Regions from separate parts of the Williamsia sp. MIQD14 genome, predicted to be linked through region 4. Evidence: predicted binding sites of a transcription regulator. Region 4 holds the regulator's gene; each other region holds the start of a gene.
What was found. The regulator LexA, encoded in region 4, represses DNA repair genes until DNA is damaged. The targets are predictions, from matches to a motif close to CGAACANNTGTTCG.
Positions count from the first base shown of each region.

Region 1: ACQ7HM_RS07040 (DUF222 domain-containing protein) is a predicted target of LexA. The motif match lies at 2,088-2,101, and genes of this name have one in related genera.
Region 2: ACQ7HM_RS11275 (DUF222 domain-containing protein) is a predicted target of LexA. The motif match lies at 2,074-2,087, and genes of this name have one in related genera.
Region 3: ACQ7HM_RS02715 (DUF222 domain-containing protein) is a predicted target of LexA. The motif match lies at 1,639-1,652, and genes of this name have one in related genera.

Region 1 covers NZ_JBPFDG010000001.1:1,570,218-1,576,178, reverse strand. The annotation lists gene ACQ7HM_RS07050 (DNA polymerase domain-containing protein) at 1-763, opposite strand, end outside; gene ACQ7HM_RS07045 (ATP-dependent DNA ligase) at 763-1,806, opposite strand; gene ACQ7HM_RS07040 (DUF222 domain-containing protein) at 2,184-3,602, shown strand; gene ACQ7HM_RS07035 (NUDIX hydrolase) at 3,802-4,227, shown strand; gene gluQRS (tRNA glutamyl-Q(34) synthetase GluQRS) at 4,224-5,141, shown strand; gene ACQ7HM_RS07025 (RDD family protein) at 5,273-5,961, shown strand, end outside.
Region 2 covers NZ_JBPFDG010000002.1:802,086-808,046, reverse strand. The annotation lists gene ACQ7HM_RS11290 (SDR family oxidoreductase) at 1-56, shown strand, start outside; gene ACQ7HM_RS11285 (phosphotransferase family protein) at 53-1,141, shown strand; gene ACQ7HM_RS11280 (histidine phosphatase family protein) at 1,138-1,833, shown strand; gene ACQ7HM_RS11275 (DUF222 domain-containing protein) at 2,127-3,668, shown strand; gene ACQ7HM_RS11270 (NADP-dependent isocitrate dehydrogenase) at 3,703-5,940, opposite strand.
Region 3 covers NZ_JBPFDG010000001.1:617,363-623,323, reverse strand. The annotation lists gene ACQ7HM_RS02720 (class I SAM-dependent methyltransferase) at 1-21, opposite strand, end outside; gene ACQ7HM_RS02715 (DUF222 domain-containing protein) at 58-1,599, opposite strand; gene ACQ7HM_RS02710 (hypothetical protein) at 1,878-2,264, opposite strand; gene ACQ7HM_RS02705 (aldehyde dehydrogenase family protein) at 2,383-3,885, shown strand; gene ACQ7HM_RS02700 (TetR/AcrR family transcriptional regulator) at 3,934-4,542, shown strand; gene ACQ7HM_RS02695 (putative quinol monooxygenase) at 4,580-4,867, opposite strand; gene ACQ7HM_RS02690 (TetR/AcrR family transcriptional regulator) at 4,959-5,576, opposite strand; gene ACQ7HM_RS02685 (amino acid permease) at 5,741-5,961, shown strand, end outside.
Region 4 covers NZ_JBPFDG010000005.1:463,046-469,006, forward strand. The annotation lists gene hrpA (ATP-dependent RNA helicase HrpA) at 1-1,296, shown strand, start outside; gene nrdR (transcriptional regulator NrdR) at 1,234-1,734, opposite strand; gene ACQ7HM_RS19620 (LysM peptidoglycan-binding domain-containing protein) at 1,858-2,349, opposite strand; gene lexA (transcriptional repressor LexA) at 2,553-3,233, shown strand; gene ACQ7HM_RS19630 (SDR family NAD(P)-dependent oxidoreductase) at 3,320-4,183, shown strand; gene ACQ7HM_RS19635 (phosphoenolpyruvate--protein phosphotransferase) at 4,206-5,945, opposite strand.

The DNA of each region.
Region 1 (5,961 bases), on a different contig from region 4:
TGGCGATGGTCCGGTCACGGAGGTTCTGGTTGTAGTCGAGGAACAGGCGGGTGCCCCGTTCCTCCTTCCACCATGCGGTCGTCACGCCGTCGTCGCGACGTTCGAGTTCCCGACCGAGTCCGATCGCGGCGTGACGGACCTCGTCGAAGGTCCAACGCGGCTCGATACGCACGTAGATGTGGACACCCCGGTTGCCGCTCGTCTTGGGGAAGCCCCGCAGACCGTGCTCGGCCAACAGCTCTCTCAACACACCGGCGACCCGCTGCGCATCGGAGAACGACGTTCCGGGCTGCGGATCGAGATCGATGCGGAGTTCATCGGGGTGATCGACGTCGGGCCGCCGCACCGGCCAGGGATGGAACGTCAGTGCACCCATCTGGGCGGCCCACACCATCGACGCGGGCTCGGTCGGGCACAGCTCGTCGGCCTTACGTCCGCTCGGGAAGGCGATCGACACGGTGTCGACGAAATCGGGCGCTCCCTTGGGAAGTCGCTTCTGGTAGAAGCCGTCGCCCTCGCGGTCCTGCGGTCCGGTGGCCAGGCGCATGCCCTCGCGCCATCCATCGGGCCACCGCTCCATGGCGGTGGGCCGCTCGCCGATCGCCGCCATGAGGACGTCGCCGACGGTCGCGAAGTACTCACACACCTCGAGTTTGGTGATGTCGGGTGTCCGGTCGGTCGCCTCGTAGACGACGCGGTCGGGACTCGAGACGCGGACCTCCCGGTCGCCCACCGCCACCATCGCCGCCGGAGTCTTCGCCATCAGTCGCACCCTTCCAGCACATCGTGCAGGTCGTAGGTGAGCGGGACCTCGAGCTGGTCGTAGCCGCAGCTCTCGGGATCACGGTCGGGGCGCCACCGTTGGAACTTCACCGTGTGCCGGAACCGCTCCTTCTCCATCTGGTCGTAGCCGACCTCGACCACCAGCTCGGGACGGATCGGGATCCACTCGCCGGTGCCGGCGGAGTTCCACCGGTTGGGCTCGCCCGCGGCGGTGTGGTCGGGATCGAGACGCATGGGTTCGAACTGCTGCTGCAACTCGATGCGCTTGGCGTCGGTGAAAGCACTCGATCCGCCGACGCTGCGCAGCTGCCCGTCCCGGTAGAGGCCGAGCAGCATCGACCCGACACCGGTGCCGCTCTTGTGCACCCGGTAGCCGATCACCACGCAGTCGGCGGTGCGTTTGTGCTTGACCTTCAGCATCTCTCGTTTACCGCCGATGTAGGCGCCCTCGATGCGCTTGCTCACGACGCCGTCGAGTCCGGCGCCCTCGAAGGCGCTGAACCAGTCGATGGCGGTCTGCGAGTCGGTGGTCACGCGACTCACCCGTAGGAAACCGGTACCTCCGATCGCCTCGGTGAGCGCATCGCGGCGCACACGGAAGGGTTCGCCGGTGAGGTCGCGATCGCCGAGGGCGAGGGCGTCGAAACCGATGAACATGGCCGGCGTGCTCTCGGCCAGCATCTGCACCCGCGAGTCGGCGGGGTGGATGCGTTGGCTGAGCGAATCCCAGTCGAGGCGGCGGACGCCGCCGATCTCGGCCTGCACGCCGATCTCGCCGTCGACCACCACACGATCGGGCAGCTCCGCTCGTGCCGCCTCGACGAGTTCGGGGAAGTAGCGGGCCAGATCCTTGCCGCTCCGCGACCCCATCACGACCTCGTCACCGTCGCGAAAGATCAGCGCCCGGAACCCGTCCCACTTCGGCTCGTGCGACCAGGCGACGCCGTCGTCGGGCTGGGCGGGCACCGCGGTGACCGCCTTGGCGAGCATCGGCGCGACAGGTGGCATGACGGGGAGGTCCACCCCGCCATGGTCTCACCAACCCCACCCCACCGCCGCAGAAGCCCCGCAAACCGACGGGTCCAGTTGTGCTGACTGTGCGGAAACGGCCGGGCGAGGTTGTGCTGGTTGTGCTGACTGTGTGGAAACGCTCGTCGAGTGTGCTCACCACCTGGCGTGACCCGGCAGCGAGACAACGCACACTCGACGACCGGCTTCCGCACCGTCAGCGGTAGTAAACCGCAACCAGAACCCGAAATGCACCAGCGTTCAACGCTATTCACTGAAAACAACCTCCCAACCTTCGAACATCCGTGCTGACCTGGATGTACAGAACCACCTGGGGAGGGGGCAGGACGATGAATGACATCGAATCGGATTACGCTGCCCTGGAACAGATTGTGAGCAGAATCCTTTCTGCCGACTCCACCTCGTGCACTGACGAGGAGGTCGCGGATCTCGCCATCCGCAACGAACGCATCACCCGCCAATTGGAAGCCGCCGGCAATCAGCGCATCCTCGAGGTCTCCGACCGCGACGCGTACCGCGCCGTCGGGTGCGTGACCCTGACCGAGTTCCTACAGACGAAACTGCGCGTCACGCAACCGAAGAAGCGTCTCAAAGAAGTGCAGGCACTCGAGTCGATGCATGCGATGACCGGCGAGAAGCTACCGCCGGTATGCCCGAACACCGCCCGCGAACTCGCCGCCGGAACGATCGGCCCCGACCACGTCCACGCAGTGTTGGACGTGATGGCCAAGATCCCCACCGCGGTCGAGCCCGAGCACCGCGCCTTCGCCGAGCAGACCCTGGCCGAGTTCGCGACCACACTGACGCCGAAAGAGATCGCCGCCGCGGGCGTGCGGATCCTCGCTCACCTCGATCCCGACGGCCGGTTGACCGACGATCGAGATCGCGCACGGAACCGGAAACTGAACCTCGGCTGCCAGGACTCGCAGCTGATGTCGAAGTTGACCGCCACGTTGGATCCGATCACGCGAGCGCTGTTCGATGTGGTGCTCGCCAAGTGGGCGGCACCGGGAATGAACAACCCCGACGACGACCAGTCACCCACAGGCGATGGAAGCGAGATCAACACCGACCTGCTGCGTGAAGCGGCTGACCGTGATTGCCGCTCGCAGTCCCAGCGCAACCACGATGCCCTGAAAGCCCTGCTCGACGCCGCGGTCAACGGCGGACTGCTCGGTCAGTCGCATCGCGGACTGCCGCCGCAGATCATCGTGTCCATCACCGACGCCCAATTACGTGAACACGCCGGCGTCGCACGCACCGCCACCGGCAGCGACCTACCGATCTCGGACGTGGTGACACTGGCCGCGAACGCCCGGACACACCTCGCCGTGTTCAGCGACGTCACCAACGAGCCGCTGTTCTTCGGCCGGTCCCGCCGCCTCGCCTCACAGGCACAACGCTTGATGGCTTTCGCAAAGTATCGGGGCTGCAGCAAAGACACCTGCCACGTCCCGTTCGCGCACACCGAAATGCACCATGCCGAACGAGATTGGGCCGACGGCGGACTCACCGACGCCGCCGATCTGGCACCGGCCTGCGGACGCCACAACCGGGCCGTCGGCACCGAACCGCACCAGTGGACCACCGAGAAGATCACCGACGGCCCCGACAAAGGCCGCTACGGCTGGCGACGCAACACCGACCCACCCGATGCTCTGCGCGCCAACCAGCTACACCGGATCGACGAAATCTTCGAGCGATACCGGAACCTGCCTGACGCCGACCCTGCGTCGAGTTGGCGGTTCGATATTGCGTGGCCTCGGCATCCGCTTTATCCGGCGGCGTAGTGGTGGTTGCCTTATACCGCCGCTGACTGTGCGGAAAGTCGTCGCCGAGTGTGCGTTGTCTGATTGTCGGCTCGCGTGGAGTGCTCAGCACACTCGGCTTGGCTTTCCACACACTCAGCAGGACCGGCTTTCCACACACTCAGCCGTACCGGCTTTCCACACCTCAGCCGTACCGACAGCCGCGGTTAGGCTCGGGTGCATGGCAAACTCGATCCGGCCGATCGTGCTGGCACTGATCCGGCGACCGGTCGACGGCGCCCTCCTCGTCACCGGCCACGGCATCGGGACCGACGATCCGCGCGTCCGCCCGCTCGGCGGAGGCATCGAGTTCGGTGAATCCGCGCGTACCGCACTCGACCGGGAGATCACCGAGGAGCTGGGCATCACCGTCGCGTCCGCGACGTTGCTGGGGGTGTTCGAGAACCTCTTCACCGCCGACGGCGAGACAGGCCACGAGATCGTGTTCGCGTTCGACACCGACGTCCACGACTCCCCCGTCGACCGCGACCGGTTCCCCGTCCTCGACGCACCCCACGAGATCGCATTCTGGTGGCATCCCTCCGACACCACCGCCCGACTCGTCCCCGCCGAACTCGGCCAGTACATCCAGGAAACACCTCGATGATCCAGACACCCGGTGCGGGCCGGTACGCGCCGTCACCCTCGGGCGACCTCCACATCGGCAACCTCCGCACAGCGCTCCTCGCGTGGCTGTTCGCGCGCAGTACCGAACGCCGCTTCGTCCTCCGCATCGAGGATCTCGACGACCGCTCCCGCGACGGCGTCGCCGAGACCCAACTCGACGACCTCCGCGCACTCGGCATCGAATGGGACGACGAACCGACGGTCCAATCTCGACGCACCCACATCTACGACGCCGTGATCGATGACCTGACCGCCGCCGGCCGGACCTTCGAATGCTTCTGCAGCCGCCGCGAGATACACGCCGCGACCACCGCGCCCCATGCACCGCCGGGTTCCTATCCCGGAACCTGCCGCGATCTCGACAACACTCAACGCGCGGCCCGACGGGCCGCGGGTCGCGAACCCGCCCTCCGATTGCGGAGCGACACACACTCTTTCACCATCACCGACACCCTGTGCGGCGAGTTCTCCGGCGCCGTGGACGACTTCGTGCTCCGACGCGGCGACGGGACCGCCGCCTACAATCTCGCTGTCGTGATCGACGACGGCGCCGAAGGCGTCGACCAGGTGGTCCGCGCCGACGACCTGCTGACCTCCGCCCCGCGCCAGGCGTATCTGGCCACGTTGATCGGGGTGCCCGTCCCTCAGTACGCGCACGTGCCGCTGGTGCTCAACACCTCCGGCGTGCGACTGGCCAAGCGCGACGGCGCGGTCACGCGTGCTGACCTCGCCATGGTCGGCGTCGACGACACACGTCTGCTGTCGCTGCTGGCGTCGTCGCTCGGCCTCGGGACAGTTGGCGAAAACCTCACCGCCGCCGACGTTCTCCGTCGATTCGACCCCGCCGCCCTTCCGAACGGACCGTGGATTCTCGACCCCGACGATCTCTGGTGATCACCGATCATCGACCTGCGATCACGAACCCCCACGTCGTCGGTGATTCCACCGGTGTCCGATTGGTTCTGATTTAGACTGGCGGCCACGCGGACCATCCCCCGGCACGCGCCGAAACGAGAGGACGTCACATGACCGGACCCCAGTACCCGGGCCAGAATCCGGAGGGTCAGGATCCCCAGTACGGGCAGCCCCAACCCGGGCAACCCCAGTACGGACAACCTCAGTACGGCCAGCCCCAGTACGGACAACCCCAGTACGGGCAGCCGCAGTACCCGGCCCCCGACCTGTCGAAGGGCGGAGCCCAGGGCTCCTACCCGCCGCCCGGGCAGTACCCGCCGCCACCGCCGGTGGGCCAGCAGCAGTACGGCGAGCAGGGCATCTACTCGACGTCGGGCCAGCCGGCGGGCGCCGGAGTCCGACTCGGCGCGCGCATCATCGACGGCATCATCGTCGCCATCCCGGTCGCGATCATCGAGGCGATCGTCGGCGTGGCCGCCGGCAATGCCGCGTACTACATCGTGTCGGTGATCCTCAGCTTCGCTGCGATCATCTACTTCACGTACTTCGAGTCCCGCAAGGGCGCGACCCTCGGCAAGCAGTTGCTGAAGCTGCGCACCGTCGGACCCGACGGCAACATCCCCGCCCAGGACGTCGCGTTCAAGCGCAACATCTGGATGCTGCTGTCCGTGCTGACAGCGTTGCTCAATTTCCTGTTCATCCTTCCCGCGCTCGTCGGGCTGGTGACACTCGGAATCGTGATCGCGATCGGCGTGACCATCAGCAACGACCCCAACAAGCAGGGCCTGCACGACAAGTT
Region 2 (5,961 bases), on a different contig from region 4:
CGGTGTCCCTCGCCCTCAAGGTGTTGCCGCTGTCGGTGGTGCGGAGGATGGTGTGACCGACGGTCACACCGGCGAGGTCGCCGGCGCCCGCCCGGTTCGTGACGAAGATGCCTTCGACGCCGGGGCCGTCGCCACCTGGCTGCGCGACAACGCACGGGATACAACAGGCCTGGACGTCACACCGGAGGTCCGGCAGTTCTCGGGTGGTGCCTCGAACCTCACATATCTGCTGCGCTACCCCGATCGGGATCTGATCCTGCGTCGACCGCCGGCCGGCCAGAAGGCCAAGGGTGCCCACGACATGGGCCGTGAGTACCGCATCCAGACGCAGCTGGCGCCGGTGTTCCCCCACGTGCCGACCACGATCGCGATGTGCGACGACCCGTCGGTGATCGGTTCGGAGTTCTACGTGATGGAGAGGCTCGTCGGCCACATCCCTCGTCGTGAACTGGGTGTCGATCTCGACCGCGAGCAGGTCCGGGCGTTGTGCACGAACGTGATCGACCTCCTGATCGACCTGCACGCGGTGGATCCCGTGGCCGCCGGCCTCGACGGCCTGAACCGCGGCGACGGTTATGTCGGCCGGCAGGTCAGCGGGTGGTCCGATCGGTATCGCAAGGCGCGGGTGTGGAACGTCGGCACCTTCGAGTCGGTGATGCGCTGGCTCGACGAGAACCAGCCCCCCGACAGCGGCAACTGCCTCATCCACAACGACTTCCGCTTCGACAACGTCGTGCTGGATCCCGACGACCCGACGCGCCCGATCGGTCTGCTCGACTGGGAGATGGCCACCATCGGCGACCCGCTGATGGATCTCGGTGGTGCGCTGGCGTACTGGGTGCAGGCCGACGACGGTCGCGTGTTCCGCGGCACGCGTCGGCAGCCGACACACCTGCCCGGCATGATGACCCGCCGCGAGGTGGTGGACTACTACTGCGACCGCACCGGGCGAACCCTCACCGATCGGGAGTGGGCGTTCTACGAGGTGTTCGGGCTGTTCCGGCTCGCGGTGATCGTGGCGCAGATCTGGTACCGCTACCACCACAAACAGACCACCAACCCCGCGTTCAAACACTTCGGGAAGCTGGTGATCCTGCTCGAGTTCCGTTGTCGCCGACTCATCCGGCAGGCCGGCAGGTGAAGCAGATCCTGCTGGTGCGCCACGGTCAGGCGTCGTTCGGGGCGCGTGACTACGACGCGTTGTCCGACCGCGGCCATCAGCAGGCCTACCTCCTGGGCCGCGCCCTGCACGTCCGGGGCGTGCGGCCCGACGTCGTGATCCACGGCGACATGACCCGACACCGCGAGACCGTCGACGGGCTGATCGGCGGCATGGGGCCGGCCGTCGCGCCGCCGGTCGACCTCGACGCCGGGTGGGACGAATTCGACTTCGCCCACGTGATGGAGGTGCACAAGCCCCTCTACCGGCATCGCGCGGTGATGGTCGCCGACCTCGCCCGCACCCTGAGGCCGCGGCAGGCTTTCGAGCAGGTGTTCACCGACGCCACCCTGCGCTGGGTGAGCGGCGACCACGACGACGACTACCGGGAGTCGTTCCCGCGGTTCACCGATCGTGTCCTCGGTGCCCTCGACAGGGTGGCGGCACGTTCGCCGGACCGGGGGATCGCGGTGGTGGTCACCTCCGGTGGACCCATCGCGCTGGCCCTCTCCCACGTCCTCGCCGGTGACGCATCGCTGTGGCCGACACTCAATCGCATCGCCGTGAACACCGCGGTCAGCAAGATCCTGCACGGCTCGCGTGGCCTGACCGTCTCGACGGTCAACGGCCACGAGCATCTCGAGTCCGACCCGGACCTGCTCACCTACCGCTGACCTGACTGTGTGGAAACGGTCAGTCGAGGCTGTGCTGGCTGTGTGGAAACGGTCGGGCGAGTGGTTGTGCTGACTGTGTGGAAACGGACGTTGAGTGTGCTGACCGCGCATCGTGAGCCGACGACGAGACAACGCACACTCGACGGTCGGCTTCCGCACCGTCAGCGGCAGTACAACACGACCAGAAACCGAGATACACTAACGTTCAACACTATTCACTGAAATCAACTCCCCACGCCTCGAACATCCGTGCTAATCTGGATGTACAGAACCACCTGGGGAGGGGGCAGTCCGTGAGTGATCTCGTTGCGAAATACGTGGCCCTGCAATCCCTTGTGAAAGAGATCGCCGCAGAGACCTCGGACGCCTACGACGACGAGACAGTCGCTCAACTGGCGATCACCCATGAAACCGCTGTTCGCCAACTCCAATCCGCCGGCAACCGTCGCATCCTCGAGGTCTCCGATCGCGATGCGCACCGCGCGGCGGGGTGCGTGACTCTTGCTGAGTTCCTGCAGACGAAACTGCGGATCACGCAACCGAAGAAGCGTCTGAAAGAAATACAGGCGCTCGAATCGATGCACGCGATGACCGGCGAGAAACTTCCGCCGGTATGCCCCAACACGGCACGCGAGTTGGCCGCCGGAACGATTGGCCCCGACCACGTGCACGCGGTCCTCGACGTGATGGCCAAGATCCCCACCGCGGTCGACCCCGAGCACCGCGCCTTCGCCGAGAAGACCCTCGCCGAGTTCGCCACAACGCTGACACCGAAAGAGATTGCCGCCGCCGGCGTACGCATCCTCGCCCACCTCGATCCCGATGGCACCCTCACCGACGATCGAGATCGCGCTCGGAATCGGAAACTGAATCTCGGCTGCCAAGACAGCCAGTTGATGTCGAAGTTGACCGCCACGTTGGATCCGATCACCCGAGCCTTGTTCGACGTCGTGCTGGCGAAGTGGGCCGCGCCCGGCATGAACAACCCCGACGACGACCAGTCACCCAAGGGCGACGGCAGCGAGATCAGCAGCGATGTGCTGCGCGAAGCCGCGGATCGCGATTGCCGCTCGCAGAGTCAACGCAATCACGACGCTCTGAAAGCCCTGTTCGACGCCGCGGTCAACGGCGGACTCCTCGGTGCATCGCATCGTGGGTTGCCGCCGCAGATCATCGTGTCCATCACCGACGCACAGCTGCGCGAGCACGCCGGCGTCGCACGCACCGCCACCGGGACCGACCTCCCAATCTCGGAGGTCGTGAAGCTCGCCGCGACAGCGCAGACCCATCTCGCGGTGTTCAGCGACGTCACCGGCGAACCCTTGTTCTTCGGTCGCGGCAGGCGGCTGGCGTCCCAGGCGCAACGGCTGATGGCGTTCGCCAAGTACGGCGGGTGCAGCAAAGACAACTGCCCGGTCCCGTTCGCGCACACCGAAATGCACCACGCCGAACACGATTGGGCCGACGGTGGACTGACCGACGCCACTGACCTGGCACCCGCCTGTGGACCGCACAACCGCGCCGTCGGGAGTGAGCCGCATCAGTGGAGCACCGAGAAGATCACCGACGGACCCGACCGAGGCCGCTACGGCTGGCGCCGCAACACCGACCCACCCGAGACACTCCGCGCGAACCACCTGCACCGCATCGACGAACTGCTGCACCAACATTCGTCGAGCAACGACTTGTGGGCCGACCCGCCGGACCTGTCACAACGGCCGCGGCAGCTGATCGACGTCGAACACCAGCTCGCCCGCCTCGCGGCCGAGCGGCTCCCGCCCGCACCTCGTATCGACATCACTTGGCCACCCGACATCGACGTCGGCGCAGCGTGACACCGGCCGCGACACGAGTCCCGGCCGGCGTGGCTCACTCGCGCGCGGACTCCAGCGCCGAGTTGAACGTCGAACTCGGACGCATCACCTCGGCGGTCTTGTCCCAGTCGGGGTAGTAGTAGCCACCGATGTCGACCGCGTCGCCCTGGACCTTCGCCATCTCCTCGACGATGGTGTCCTCGTTGCTCTTCAACCTGTCGGCGAGCTCGCCGAAGTGCTTGGCGAGACCCTCGTCCTCGGTCTGCGCCGCGAGCTCCTGCGCCCAGTAGAGCGCCAGGTAGAAGTGGCTTCCCCGGTTGTCGAGCTCGCCGGTGGTGCGTGAGGGCCCCTTGTCGTCCTCGAGCAGGCGACCGGTCGCGGCATCGAGCGCCGCGCCGAGGATGGTCGCGCGCTTGTCGCCGGTCTTCTTCCCGAGATCCTCGAGGCTGACCGCCAACGCCAGGTACTCGCCGAGCGAATCCCACCGCAGGTGGTTCTCCTCGAGGAGCTGCTTGACGTGCTTGGGGGCGGAACCGCCGGCACCGGTCTCGTAGAGCCCGCCGCCCGCCATCAGCGGCACGATCGAGAGCATCTTCGCGCTGGTGCCCAACTCGAGGATCGGGAAAAGGTCGGTCAGGTAGTCACGCAGGATGTTGCCGGTCGCGGAGATGGTGTCGAGCCCGCGGATCAGGCGCTCCATCGTGTACCGGATCGCGCGGACCTGCGACATGATCTGGATGTCGAGGCCGTCGGTGTCCTCCTCGGCGAGGTACGTGCGGACCTTGGTGATCAGCTCGTTCTCGTGCGGGCGGTACGGGTCGAGCCAGAACACGACCGGCATGCCCGAGTCCCGGGCACGCGTCACGGCCAGCTTCACCCAGTCGCGGATGGGCGCGTCCTTGACGATGCACAGCCGCCAGATGTCACCCTCCTCGACGTTCTGGGTCAGCAGGACCTCGCCGGTCGCGTTGTCGACGATGTCGGCGACACCGGCCGCAGGGACCTCGAAGGTCTTGTCGTGCGAGCCGTACTCCTCGGCCTTCTGCGCCATCAGACCGACGTTGGGGACGGTGCCCATGGTGGTGGGATCGAACTGGCCGTTGGTCTTACAGAAGTTGACCATCTCCTGGTAGATCCGGGAAAACGTCGACTCGGGGTTGACGGCCTTGGTGTCCTTCTGGCGGCCGTCGGCGCCGTACATCTTGCCGCCGGAGCGGATCATCGCCGGCATCGATGCGTCGACGATGACGTCGCTGGGGGAGTGGAAGTTCGTGATGCCGCGCGCCGAGTCGACCATCGCCAGCTCGGGCCGGTGCTCGTGGCACTTGTGCAGGTCGTCGACGATCTCCTCGCGCTTCGTCGCGGGCAGCGAGTCGATCTTGCTGTAGAGATCGGACAGGCCGTTGTTCACGTTGACGCCGAGTTCGTCGAACAGCTCACCGTGCTTGGCGAACGCCTCCTTGTAGAACACGCGCACCGCGTGACCGAAGACGATGGGGTGCGACACCCGCATCATCGTCGCCTTGACGTGCAGCGAGAACATGACGCCGGTCTCGTAGGCGTCCTGCATCTGCTCCTCGTAGAACTCGATGAGGGCGGTCTTGCTCATGTACATGCTGTCGATCACGTCGCCGTCGGTGAGCGACACCTTCGGCTTGAGCACGTGCGTCTCGCCGTCGGTGGTGGTGAGCTCCATGCGTACCTCGCGGTCACCGTCGACGGTCATCGACTTCTCGCCGTGGTAGAAGTCGCCCTCCTCCATGTGCGCGACATGAGTGCGCGACGCCATCGACCACTTGCCCATGCTGTGTGGGTGCTTGCGGGCGTACTCCTTGACCGCCTTGGGTGCGCGACGGTCGGAATTACCCTCGCGCAGAACGGGGTTCACCGCGCTACCCAGACATTTCGTGTACTTGTCGTGGATCGCGGCTTCCTCGTCGTTCTTCGGGTTGCCCGGGTACTCGGGGAGGTCGTAGCCCTTCTCCTGCAACTCGGCGATCGCGGCCCGCAGCTGGGGGACCGAGGCGCTGATGTTGGGGAGCTTGATGATGTTGGTCTCGGGCAACTGCGTCAGCCGACCCAGCTCGCCCAGGTTGTCGGGCACCCGCTGATCCTCGGGCAGCGTGTCGCTGAACTCGGCCAGGATGCGGCTCGCCACCGAGATGTCGCTCGAGGTGACCGTGATGTCGGCCGCATCGGCGAAGGCGCGCACCACAGGCAGGAATGCGTGTGTCGCCAGCATGGGCGCCTCGTCGGTAAGGGTGTAGATGATGGTCGGCTTCTTCGCGTTCATGTTTCGCCTTCGCCTCGTAGT
Region 3 (5,961 bases), on a different contig from region 4:
ATGGTTGCTGCGACGTCTCACAGGGTCGATCGTACCGACGTACAGATCGGATCGATGCTAGGCAGCGGGGTACAGCGGAGCATCCCGCCAGGTGATGTCGATGCGTGGGGCATGCGGGCGCCGCTCGGCCACGAGGTGGGCGAGCTGGTGTTCGATGTCGGACCCCGGTCGTGGCGGCTGCGTGATGTCCGGCGGGTCCGCGGATGGGTCGTTGCACGCCGAATGCTGGTGCAACAGCTCGTCGATCCGGTGCAGGTGGTTGGCGCGGAGAGCATGGGGTGGGTCGGTGTTGCGTCGCCAGCCGTAGCGGCCTTTGTCGGGGCCGTCCGTGATCTTCTCTGTGGTCCACTGGTGCGGTTCGGTCCCGACGGCCCGGTTGTGGGGGCCGCATGCGGGTGCCATGTGCGGCCAGTCGGTGAGGCCGCCGTCGGCCCAGTCGTTTTCGGCGTGGTGCATTTCGGTGTGCGCGAACGGTGTTGGGCAGTCGTCTTTGCTGCAACCCTTGTACTTCGCGAAGGCCATCAACCGTTGCGACTGCGATGCCAGCCGACGAGACCGGCCGAAGAACAGCGGCTCGTCGGTGGCGTCGCTGAACACCGCGAGGTGTGTCTGCGCGTTTGCGGCTAGCTTCACCACCTCCGAGATCGGTAGGTCGCTGCCGGTGGCGGTGCGCGCGACGCCGGCGTGCTCACGCAGTTGAGCGTCGGTGATGGACACGATGATCTGCGGCGGCAGTCCGCGATGCGACCCACCGAGCAGTCCGCCGTTGACTGCGGCGTCGAGAAGAGCTTTCAGGGCATCGTGGTTGCGCTGGGACTGCGAGCGGCAATCACGGTCAGCGGCCTCGCGCAGGAGTTCGGGAGCGACGTCGGTGTGGTCGCCTTTCGGGGACTGGTCGTCGTCGGGGTTGTTCATGCCGGGCGCCGCCCACTTGGCGAGCACCACATCGAACAGCGCTCGCGTGATCGGATCGAGTGTTGCGGTGAGGTTCGACATCAACTGCGAGTGCTGGCAGCCGAGATTCAGTTTCCGATTCCGTGCGCGATCACGGTCGTCGGTCAACCGGCCGTCGGGATCGAGGTGAGCGAGGATCCGCACGCCCGCGGCGGCGATCTCCTTCGGCGTCAGCGTCGTGGCAAACTCGGCCAGGGTCTGCTCGGCGAACGCGCGGTGATCGGGTTCGATCGCGGTGGGGATCTTGGCGATGACGTCCAACACGGCGTGGACGTGGTCGGGTCCGATCGACCCTGCGGCGAGTTCGCGTGCGGTGTTCGGGCACACTGGTGGGAGTTTCTCGCCGGTCAGCGCGTGCATCGGTTCCAGTGCCTGTACCTCTTTGAGACGCTTCTTCGGTTGCGTGACGCGCAGTTTCGTCTGCAGGAACTCGGTCAGGGTCACGCAACCGACGGCGCGGTGCGCGTCGCGGTCGGAGACCTCGAGGATGCGGCGGTTACCGACGGACCCGAGTTGGCGGACGGCGGTTTCGTGGGTGATCGCCAGTTGCGCGACTGTCTGGTCGTCGTAGGCGTCTGAGGTCTCTGCGGCGATCTCTTTCACGAGGGATTGCAGGGCAGCGTATTTCGCAACGAGATCACTCACGAACGGCCCCCTCCCCAGGTGGTTCTGTACATCCAGGTTAGCACGGATGTTCGAGGGGTGGGAGGTTGATTTCAGTGAATAGCGTTGAACGCTGGTGTATTTCGGTTTCTGATCGCGTTGTACTGCCGCTGACGGTGCGGAAGCCGATCGCCGAGTGTGCGTTGTCTCGTCGTCGGCTCACGGTGCGCGGTCAGCACACTCGACGGCCGTTTCCGCACAGTCAGCACAACCACTCGACGGCCGTTTCCGCACAGTCAGCACAACCACTCGACTCGCGGTCAGTAGGCGATGGTCTGCGCGACGGCGACGGCGACGAGGCCTGCCGACAACAACACGAACGACACCCCCGACACGGCGCGGTAGGCGAGCGTCTCCTGGATCTTCTCCTCGAAGGCCAGGGGCACGAACAGCAGTGGGTTGACGATCGCGCCGATGGTGACCAGCGCCAGCACCCACGCGGGGGTGTCGGTCGCGACGAGTCCGACAGCGATGAGAAGTAGACCCATGAGGATCCAGTCGAGGTGCGTCTGGAACACACGGCGGTGGTGTGTGATGCCGACCTTGTTCAGGTACTGCGGTTTGTCGACGACGAGCACCATCGCGAATCCGGACAGCGCGCCGACCGCGAGCGACCACAGTCCGATCACCGGGAGCAGGTCTCTCATGAGGCCGAACTCTACGGTCCGGCCCGACCCGGTGGCGCAGGTGGTGTGATGTGGCGCATACTGCAAAGCAACACATCGATGAGTTTGTGTCATTGACGATCGAAGGAGATCGACCCGCATGAGCACACCCAGCACGCAGAAGGCCCCGACCGCGCACTTCCGGTCGGCCGACGAGCGGTCGCTCGACGAGCTCCTCGAACTGCAGCGCGCGGCCTTCCTGCGCGACGGCATCCCCGACGCGGCGACACGCATCGACCGCATCAACCGGCTGTCGGCCCTGCTGCTCGACAACGCCGAGGAGATCGCCGAGGCCCTCGACAGCGACTTCGGCACCCGCCCGCGCGACCTGTCGATCGCGACCGACGTCGCCGGCTGCATGGTCGACCTCGCGCACCAGCGCAAGCACGTGGCGCAGTGGATGCGTACCGAGAAGGTCGCCAAGGCGATGGGTGCCGCCGGGTTCTCCCAGCGCATCCGGCACGATCCGCTCGGCGTCGTCGGCATCATGGGTCCCTGGAACTTCCCGTTGCAGTTGACCGTCGTCCCGGCCGGATCGGCGTTCGCGGCCGGCAACCGGGTGATGATGCGCCCGTCATCGGTCACCGCCCGTACCACCGAGGTCCTGGCGAAGCACGCGCCCGACTACTTCTCGCTCGAGGAGTTCGCGGTCCTCACCGGCGCGCACGGTTCGGGATCGGACTTCGCGAAGCTCAAGGTCGACCACATGTTCTTCACCGGGTCGCCCGGAGTGGGCGCCTCGGTCGCCACCGAGGCAGGCCGCAACCTGGTGCCGGTCACCCTCGAGCTCGGCGGCAAGAACCCGGTTGTGATCGACACCGACGCCGACATCGAGGATGCGGCCCGTCGCCTCGCCGACGCCAGGATGGTCAACAGCGGTCAGGTCTGCCTGTGCCCCGACTACGCCTTCGTGCCCGAGGCCCACCTGCAGCGCTTCACCGACCTCATCGTCGCGCGGTGGCGGCAGAACTACCCGTCGATCCTGCACAACGACCAGTTCACCTCGACGGTCAACGAGAAGAACTACACGCGCATCGTCGACCTCATCGACGACGCCGTCAGCCTCGGTGCCACCAAGCGCCAGGTGGTCCCGCCGGGTGAGAAGCTGCCCGACGCCGGCGCCCGCAAGATCCCGCCGACGGTGCTGACCGGTGTGAAGGCGGGCATGAAGATCGAGGAGGACGAGGTCTTCGGACCCGTGTTGACCCTCTATCCTTACCGCGACCTGTCCGAGGCCGTCGACCACATCAACGGTCACGGACACCCGCTGACGATCTACTGGTTCGGCCCCGACAACGAGCGTTACGAGACGCTGCAGCGGTCGACGCGGTCGGGATCGGTGAACGGCAACGACTTCGCGCTCAATCTGCTCAGCGCCGAACTCCCCTTCGGTGGTGTCGGCGGCAGCGGGATGGGCAGCTACCACGGCAGATTCGGCTTCGCGACGTTCTCGCACGCTCGCGCGGTCACGCACTCGCGCATGCCGATCAGCTTCGCGAAGCTGATGTCGGCGCCGTTCACCTCGAGCGACACCCGTTCGACGAACCTGCAGCTGTCGATGTGGAAGTGGATCACGCGGCGGGCGACGCGCAAGAACCGCTGACCGCCGACGGGCGGGTCGCCGGACCGAGCGCTTGCTAGGGTCGATGCGATCGACCCTCGATCGGGAAGGTGGCCGCCCGTGGCCTCGTCACGACGCGACGAGTTGCTCGCCCTCGCCGGCCGCATGTTCGCCGAACAGGGTCTGCGCACCACCACCGTTCGCGACATCGCCGATGCGGCGGGCATCCTCTCGGGCAGTCTGTATCACCACTTCGACTCCAAGGAGTCGATGGTCGACGAGATCCTGCGCGGGTTCCTCGACGACCTGTTCGCGCGGTATCACGAGATCGTCGACGCCGACCCGCCCGCCGACGAGGCCCTGACGCAGTTGGTGGTCGCGTCGTTCGAGTCGATCGACCGTGATCATCACGCGGTGGCCATCTATCAGGACGAGGCCAAGCGTCTGTCGTCGCTGGAACGGTTCGGGTACATCGCCGAGCGCAACCGGGAGTTCCGCGGTCTGTGGGAGACAATCCTCGCCAAAGGTGTGCGGGACGGCACCTTTCGGGCCGATCTCGACGTCGAGCTGGTCTACCGGTTCCTCCGCGACACCGTGTGGGTGGCGGTGCGGTGGTACCGGCCGGGTGGGACGATGCCCGCGCAGACGGTCGCCGACCAGTACCTCGGTGTCGTCCTGCACGGGCTCGTCCCCCGCTGATCGACTGATACGTCGGTCGATCAGCGACTCGCGGGCGCTACTTCGCGGCGAGCGGGTGGATCTTGAGGTCGCCGAGGTGCTCGCCGACCTTGCCCATGGCCTCGGCCAGGTGCGGCGCCTTCATGTGGGCGTCGAGATCCGACTGCGCCTTCCACAGCTCGATGGTCACGAAAGTGCCCGGCTCGGCCTGTGATTCGTAGAGGTCGTAGGAGATGCAGCCGGGCTCGTCGCGGGTGGCGGCCGCCAGGTCGGCGAGTGCGTCGCCGACCTCCTTCTCGAATCCGGGCTTGGCCGGGATGGTCGCCACCACATGCAGATCGCTCATCGACAACGCTCCTTCGCGCTCGAGGTCCGGCGGGTGCCGATCCCTTCGTCACGAACGTACCGCTCGCGGACTCGTGCCGGGCCGAACCGGCTCAGCGCAGGATGCGGAGCACCGCGTCTGCGACGAGATCGGCGACCGCCCCGCCACCGGCATGCTCACCCGCTCCCAGTTCGCCGTCGGAACGCAGGGCGATCACCGACTCCACCAGGCGGAAGGGCACCGCCACCCGCGGGTCGTCGTGTCCGACGATCTCGCCGGCGATCGCCGCGTAGACGTCGCGCAGCGCCAGGCGTGCCGACCGGAAGTCCTCGAACCGCTCGCCGCGCACGTCGGGCAGCAGGTAGAGGGCGCCGAGGTTCCATCGCGAGGTGGCGAGCTGGTCGACGTCGAAGCGGACCAGGTCGGTCATGCGATCTACGGCGTCGACGGCCGGGTCCAGTGCGAGTGCGAATTCCATTGTGGGTGAGACGGTCTCCTGCAGGAGCGCGGCGAGGATGTCCTCCTTCGTCCCGAAGTGGTGGTAGAGCGACGCCTGTCGCAGCCCCACCGCCTCGGCGATCGCCCGGGTCGACGTGCCCGCGAAACCCTGTGTGGTGAACAGTTCCCCGGCCGCGTCGAGGATCTCCTCGCGCGGGTTGCCGCCGACGCGACGTTGAGCCACGAGGCGCGGTCGGCCGGGGCCCGTGGTGGCGGGGGGACGGGTGCTCACGCGCCCGAGGTTACTGCGAACAGCGGTCGCCTCGGCGGTGAGCACTCGTTGACACGGTGTTCACAGACGCGAAACCGCCGGAAACCCGGAGCTGGCTACATTTCGATCATCCGATAGAAAACCGCTCCGGTGATGCAGCGGGCACGAGACACAGGAGTGCTGACATGACCGCCCTCGAACCTCCCACCACGACAGATCGCGCCGACGACGGTCCGTCCTACTCCTCAGCCGCCGACGCCGAGGCGCTGTCGCAACTCGGCTACAACCAGGAACTCCACCGCGGGATCGGCGGATACGCCGCCTTCGCCTCGGGGTTCTCCTTCGTGTCCATCCTGACCACCGTGTTCGCCCTGTTCGCTCTGGGATTCGGCCTGGGCGGACCGGG
Region 4 (5,961 bases):
CGTCCGTCGGGTTTCGACTGGCTGGTCCCGGGGTTGCGTACCGAGCTCGCCGTGGCGATGGTGCGGAGTCTGCCGAAATCGGTGCGGCGTCGCCTGGGTCCCGCCGCCGATGTCGGGGCCGCGGCGATGGCGGCGCTCACCCCTCGTAGCGAACCGGTCGCGGTCGGGCTGGCCCGGGAGGTCGGTCGCCAGACCGGGGTCGCGGTGTCACCGAACGATTTCGATCCGGCGGCACTGCCGCGCCACCTGCGGATGACGTACGCGGCGGTCGCCGACGACGGATCGGTCGTCGCCACCGCCGAGTCGCTCGCCGGACTCCGCGAACTCGTCGGGGGCTCCGGTCCGTCGGTGCCGTCCGGCGGTGGTTCCCGCGCGCTCCGGGGTGCTGGGTCCACGGCCCCCACGCCGACACCGATCACCGAGTGGACGGCCGCCGGCATCGGCACCATCGCCTCATCGGTCGTCGAAACCGTTGCCGGTCAGCAGGTCACGAGTCATCCCTACCTGATGGTGGTCGACGGTGGTGTCGTACGTGCTGTCGCGACCACGGCAGCCGAGGCGCAACGGCAGACGCACCGCGCCATCCGACGCCTGCTCGAGATCTCGATCCCCGCGCTCAAGCCCTCGGCGGCCGGTCAGTTGCCGGTCGCGGCGCGCCTGGCGTTGTCGCAGAGTCCCTACCGCTCGATCGACGACCTGCTGCGCGATTGCACGCGGGCGGCGATCGGCGATCTCACGGGGCCGACCGCACAGGTGCGCGACCCGGCGGCTTTCGCGGCGTTACGGGCCGCCGTCGCTCGTGACGCCCCGTCGGTGGCCCGTGCCGCCCTCGCGGCCGCGGCCGATGTGTTGACCCGTGTCGCGCCGATCCGCGCCGAGCTCGATCGGCTCGGTGCGGCTCCGGCCGTCGACGATGTGACCCGACAACTCGACGATCTGGTGTTCGACGGGTTCATCGGCGCCACCGATGCCGAACACCGAGCGCGTGTGGCGGTGTACCTCGACGCCATCCTGGTGCGGCTGGGCAGACTGCCCGCCGCGACGGCGACCGATGCGCGGTCCATGGAAACGCTGGATCGTGTTCTCGACCGGTGGGCGGAGGTGGTCGAGCGGGCGACACCGGCACGGCGCGTCGCCCTCGGGGAGCAGATCCACTGGATGGTGGAGGAGCTACGCATCGGGCTGTTCGCCGAGCGGATCAGACCCGCCTACCCGGTGTCGGAGCAGCGGATCCTACGGGCGATCGACGGGCTCGCCGGCGGCACCGACGGAGGCGGTGGCGGCGCGCGACGGTGACGCCCGCAGGTCGTCGATCTCGCGCTGGAAATCGTCGACCGATTCGAACGACCGGTACACCGAGGCGAAGCGAAGGTAAGCGACCTCGTCGAGCTCGCGCAGGGGTCCCAGAATGGCCAATCCGACCTCGTTGCTGGGGATCTCGGCCGATCCGGAGGCACGCACGGCGTCCTCGACCTGCTGGGCCAGAAGCCGCAACCGGTCCTCGTCGACAGCGCGGCCCTGGCAGGCGCGGCGCACGCCGAGCATCACCTTCTCCCGACTGAACGGCTCGGTGACCCCGTTGCGTTTCACGACGGCGAGCACCGCACTCTCGACGGTGGTGAACCGGCGACCGCAGTTCGAGCACGAACGGCGGCGGCGGATGGCCTGTCCCTCGTCGGCAACCCGCGAGTCGACCACTCGGGTGTCCTCGTGCTTGCAGAAGGGGCAGTGCATCGACGTGTCCTCGAACCTGATCCGCGGGCGACGCGCGTCGAGGACGAGCCCCGTGGCGTCACAGGGTCCGAGGTGGACCCACGGTCGCGAGGATACCGACCCGGGTCGAGCGTCACACACCGGTCAGTTCCGGTAGAGGGGGGCGAGCAGCGGTTGGCCGGCGGTCAGCGCCGATCCGCTCATGTGGTTGAGCTCCTTGATGTCGGCGACCACGGCGGACGTCGACCGGTCCGGGGCGACGCGCGCGGCGAGCTCACCCAACGACTCCCCGCCGCGGACGTGGACGACCGAGGTCCCGGCGATGGGGGCGGCCGTCGACTCGGTGGCGGCCGATCCGCCGAGCACGACCGCCCACACGGCGACCGCGAGAGCGATGCCGGCGACGATCGCCGCGCCCCATCCGATGGGTGCGGGCCGACGCGACACCGGCGCGTGACGACGTCCGTCGGCGCACAGCACACCGGCGGGGCGTGCATCGACCGGCCGACCCGAGGGCCGCCGGCGAGCGGGCACAGGGCGCTGCGCCGGCCGCGGCGCGCGCTCGACGGTGCTCCCGGAGGGGCGGTACCCCGTGTGGGCGGTGGTGCTGCTGTGACGCGTGAGAGTCTGATTCATGACGTGCTCCTCATCGACCAGACGTTCGAGTGAACGTGTGTTCGATTTGTATCACGCGGCTCCGACAATGTCCCGACACGGTCGAACAAATGTTTGAAAGTTGTTATCCGCTGCACTACTGTCCCAGGTGACAGCAGGTCCGCGCGTCGTCCGAACCGTTCGAACAGACCGGTCGGGAGCGGGGCCGCGACAGGAGGGACACCGTGTCCGACACCACCGTCACCACCACCGAGTTCGCCGACGGCCCGATCAGCGAGGCCGATCTGACCCCCCGGCAGGCGAAGGTCCTCGAGGTCATCCGTGCGTCGGTCCGCGAGCGCGGTTATCCCCCGAGCATCCGTGAGATCGGCGACGCGGTCGGCCTCAACTCCACGTCGTCGGTCGCCCACCAGCTGCGCACCCTGGAACGCAAGGGCTTCCTCAAACGCGACGCGAACCGCCCCCGCGCGGTGAACGTCCAGGACGCCGATCCCGGCGACGGCGGCGGCTCCGACGCACTGTCGCTCCCGACGCCGACCTTCGTCCCGGTGCTCGGTCGGATCGCGGCCGGCGGGCCCATCCTCGCCGAGGAGGCGGTGGAAGAGGTGTTCCCGCTCCCCCGCGAACTCGTCGGCGACGGCGCGCTCTTCCTCCTCCGCGTGGTCGGCGAGTCGATGATCGACGCCGCCATCTGCGACGGCGACTGGGTGGTCGTCCGCCAGCAGAACGTCGCCGACAACGGCGACATCGTCGCGGCCATGATCGACGGCGAGGCCACGGTGAAGACCTTCAAACGCACTGACGGACACGTGTGGCTCATGCCCCACAACCCACAGTTCGACCCCATCCCCGGTGACGAGGCGGCCATCCTCGGCAAGGTCGTCACCGTCATGCGTCGCCTCTGATCGCCCGCCCACACCCCGCAGAAGCCATCTGACCACGCCGCGTGTCACACTGGTTCCCCCGCTCGGGGTGGACGACAGGAGACGTGATGGGCGCACAGCGATTGGTCCTCGACGGGGCAGTGGTCGTGGTGACCGGTGCCGCCGGCGGCATCGGACGTGAGGTCGTCCGCGAGGTGCATCGTCGCGGGGCCCGGGTGGTCGCACTCGACCTCGTGCAGTCGGCTGTCGACGACGCCGTGCGCGGACTCGACCCCGAACGCGTGCTCGCCGCGCAAGCCGACGTCACGGTCCCGGCGGATCTCTCCGACGCGGTCGATCGCGCCGTGGATCGGTGGGGCCGGATCGATGTGGTGTTCGCCAATGCCGGTATCTCCAGCGGGGATTCGGCCGACACCGTTGCCAGCGTGGCCGACGGCGTGTTCGAGCGGGTCATCGGCGTGAACCTGATGGGCGTCTGGAACACCGTGCGCGCGGCGCTGCCGCACATCATCGAGGCGCGCGGCCACGTCCTGATCACCTCGTCGACGTACGCCTACCTCAACGGCATGGTGAATGCGCCCTACGCGGCGTCGAAGGCTGCCGTGGAGCAGATCGGTCGGGCGTTGCGAAGCGAGCTGGCGGCCCATGGTGCGACGGCCGGGGTGCTGTACCCGGGATGGGTCGCCACGCCCATCGCCGACGTCGCCTTCGGCAAGGACGAGCTCGCCACCGCATTGATCAAGCGGGCGTTCCCGCGGCCGCTCCTCACACCGATCAAGCCCCGCCGTGTGGGGCTCGCGGTCGCCGACGGCATCGAGACCAGGTCACCCCGGATCCAGGTCCCGCGGCGGTGGATCCCGGTGGCTGCGCTGCGCGGCATCGTCAACCCGCTCTCCGACGCCGCGCTGCAGCGCGACACGACCATGATCGGCCTCGTCCGCGAGGTGGAGGACCGCGCGCACCGGCGGTGAGGTCAGCCGATCCGCGACGTGATCAGCCGTGGAGGGCCGCCGCGGCGGCGACGCGCGCGTCTGCGGGATCCGCGGTCGCCAGGGCCGCCCTGGCCGCGGCCCGGCACTGCTCGGTGGTGACCTGGCCGAGCGCGGCGCCCACCCCGGCCGCGGCCGCGGGCGCACTCGACAGTGACGTGACGCCCATGCCCACCAGCACGCAGGCGAGCAGGGGGTCGGCGGCGGCCTCGCCACACACACCGACCGGTTTGCCCGTCGCCGAGCCCGCCGAGGCGACCATGTGGATCAGCGCGAGAACGGCAGGCTGCCACGGATCGGTGAGGTAGGCCAGTTCGGCGGACATGCGGTCGGCCGCCATCGTGTACTGCGTGAGGTCGTTGGTGCCGATCGACACGAAGTCGACCTCGGCGAGGATCGACGGCGCCAACAGTGCGGCCGAGGGGATCTCGATCATCACGCCGGCGACGAGGCCGCGGTTGCGCACCTTCGCCGCGAAGTCGCGCGCCTCGGTCGCGGTGGCCACCATCGGCGCCATCACCCACGGGGACGACCCGGTCGCCTCGGCGGCGGCCGCGATGGCGTCGAGTTGCCGGTCGAGCAGACCGGGATTGCCGAAGGCCACGCGCAGACCACGCACACCGAGGGCGGGGTTGGCCTCGGTTCCGTTGTCGGCGAACAGCAGTGGCTTGTCGGAGCCGGCGTCGAGGGTGCGGATCACGATCTTGGCGTCGGGCTCCCCCGCGGTCGGCACGAACGCCTCGATGACCTCGCGGTAGAGCGCTGTCTGCTCGGCGGCGTCGGGCTCCTTCGCCCGATCGAGGAAGGCGAGCTCGGTCCGGAACAGACCGACTCCCTGCACCGGGAAGTCGGTGGCCGCGCGGGCGGACACGCCGTCCTGGACGTTGGCGAGGATCGACACGTCGAGACCGTCTGCGGTACGTCCCGGTCCGCTCCACCGTGACACCAGCTCGGCTGCGTCGCGGGAGCGCGCGACGGCATCGCGGGCGGCTTCGGCATCGGGGCCGACGGTGACGGTGCCCGCCTCGCCGTCGAGCATGACCGGGGTGCCCGCGGCCACCGACGTCAGCGCGCCGACGGCGACGACGCAGGGGATCCCCAACTGCCGGGCGATGATCGCGGTGTGACTGGTCGGTCCGCCCAGACGAGTGGCCAGGCCGCGCACGAGGGCGGGGTCGAGCCCGGAGGTGTCGGCGGGGGCGAGGTCGTCGGCGAAGAGGATGACCTCGTGGTCGGGCTGGGCCAGACCGGGTTCGGGATCGCCCGCGAGTTCGGCGAGCACCCGGTCTCGGACGTCGAGCAGATCCGTCACGCGCTCGGCCATCAGACCACCGAGCTTGGTGAACAGGGCGACGAACTGCTCGGTGGCGTCGACCGCCGCGTTCGGGGCGGGCGATCCGGCGCGGATGAGCTTCTCCGCCGAGGAGATCCAGCCGCGGTCCTGCGCGAGCGCCGCGGTGGCCGAGAGGACCTCCGACGCCACACCGGTGCCCGCCGAGGCACGGGCGCGTAGACGGTCGGCGACGGCCGCCGCCGCGGCGACGAACCGCGCGCACTCGGCCTCGACATCCGCCGGCGGGGTTCCCGGGCCGGGAAGCGCGGGTCGCTCACCCGGCCACATCACCGGCGCGAAGGCCACCCCGGACACCACCGGTGTCCCGGTGAGGACCGTCGGAGCCGCGGGGTCGGTGGACGTGGTCACGTCCACCGTGGAGAGGTCGTTCGCTGTCGCGTGGGGAGCCATGGGGTGCCTATCGATC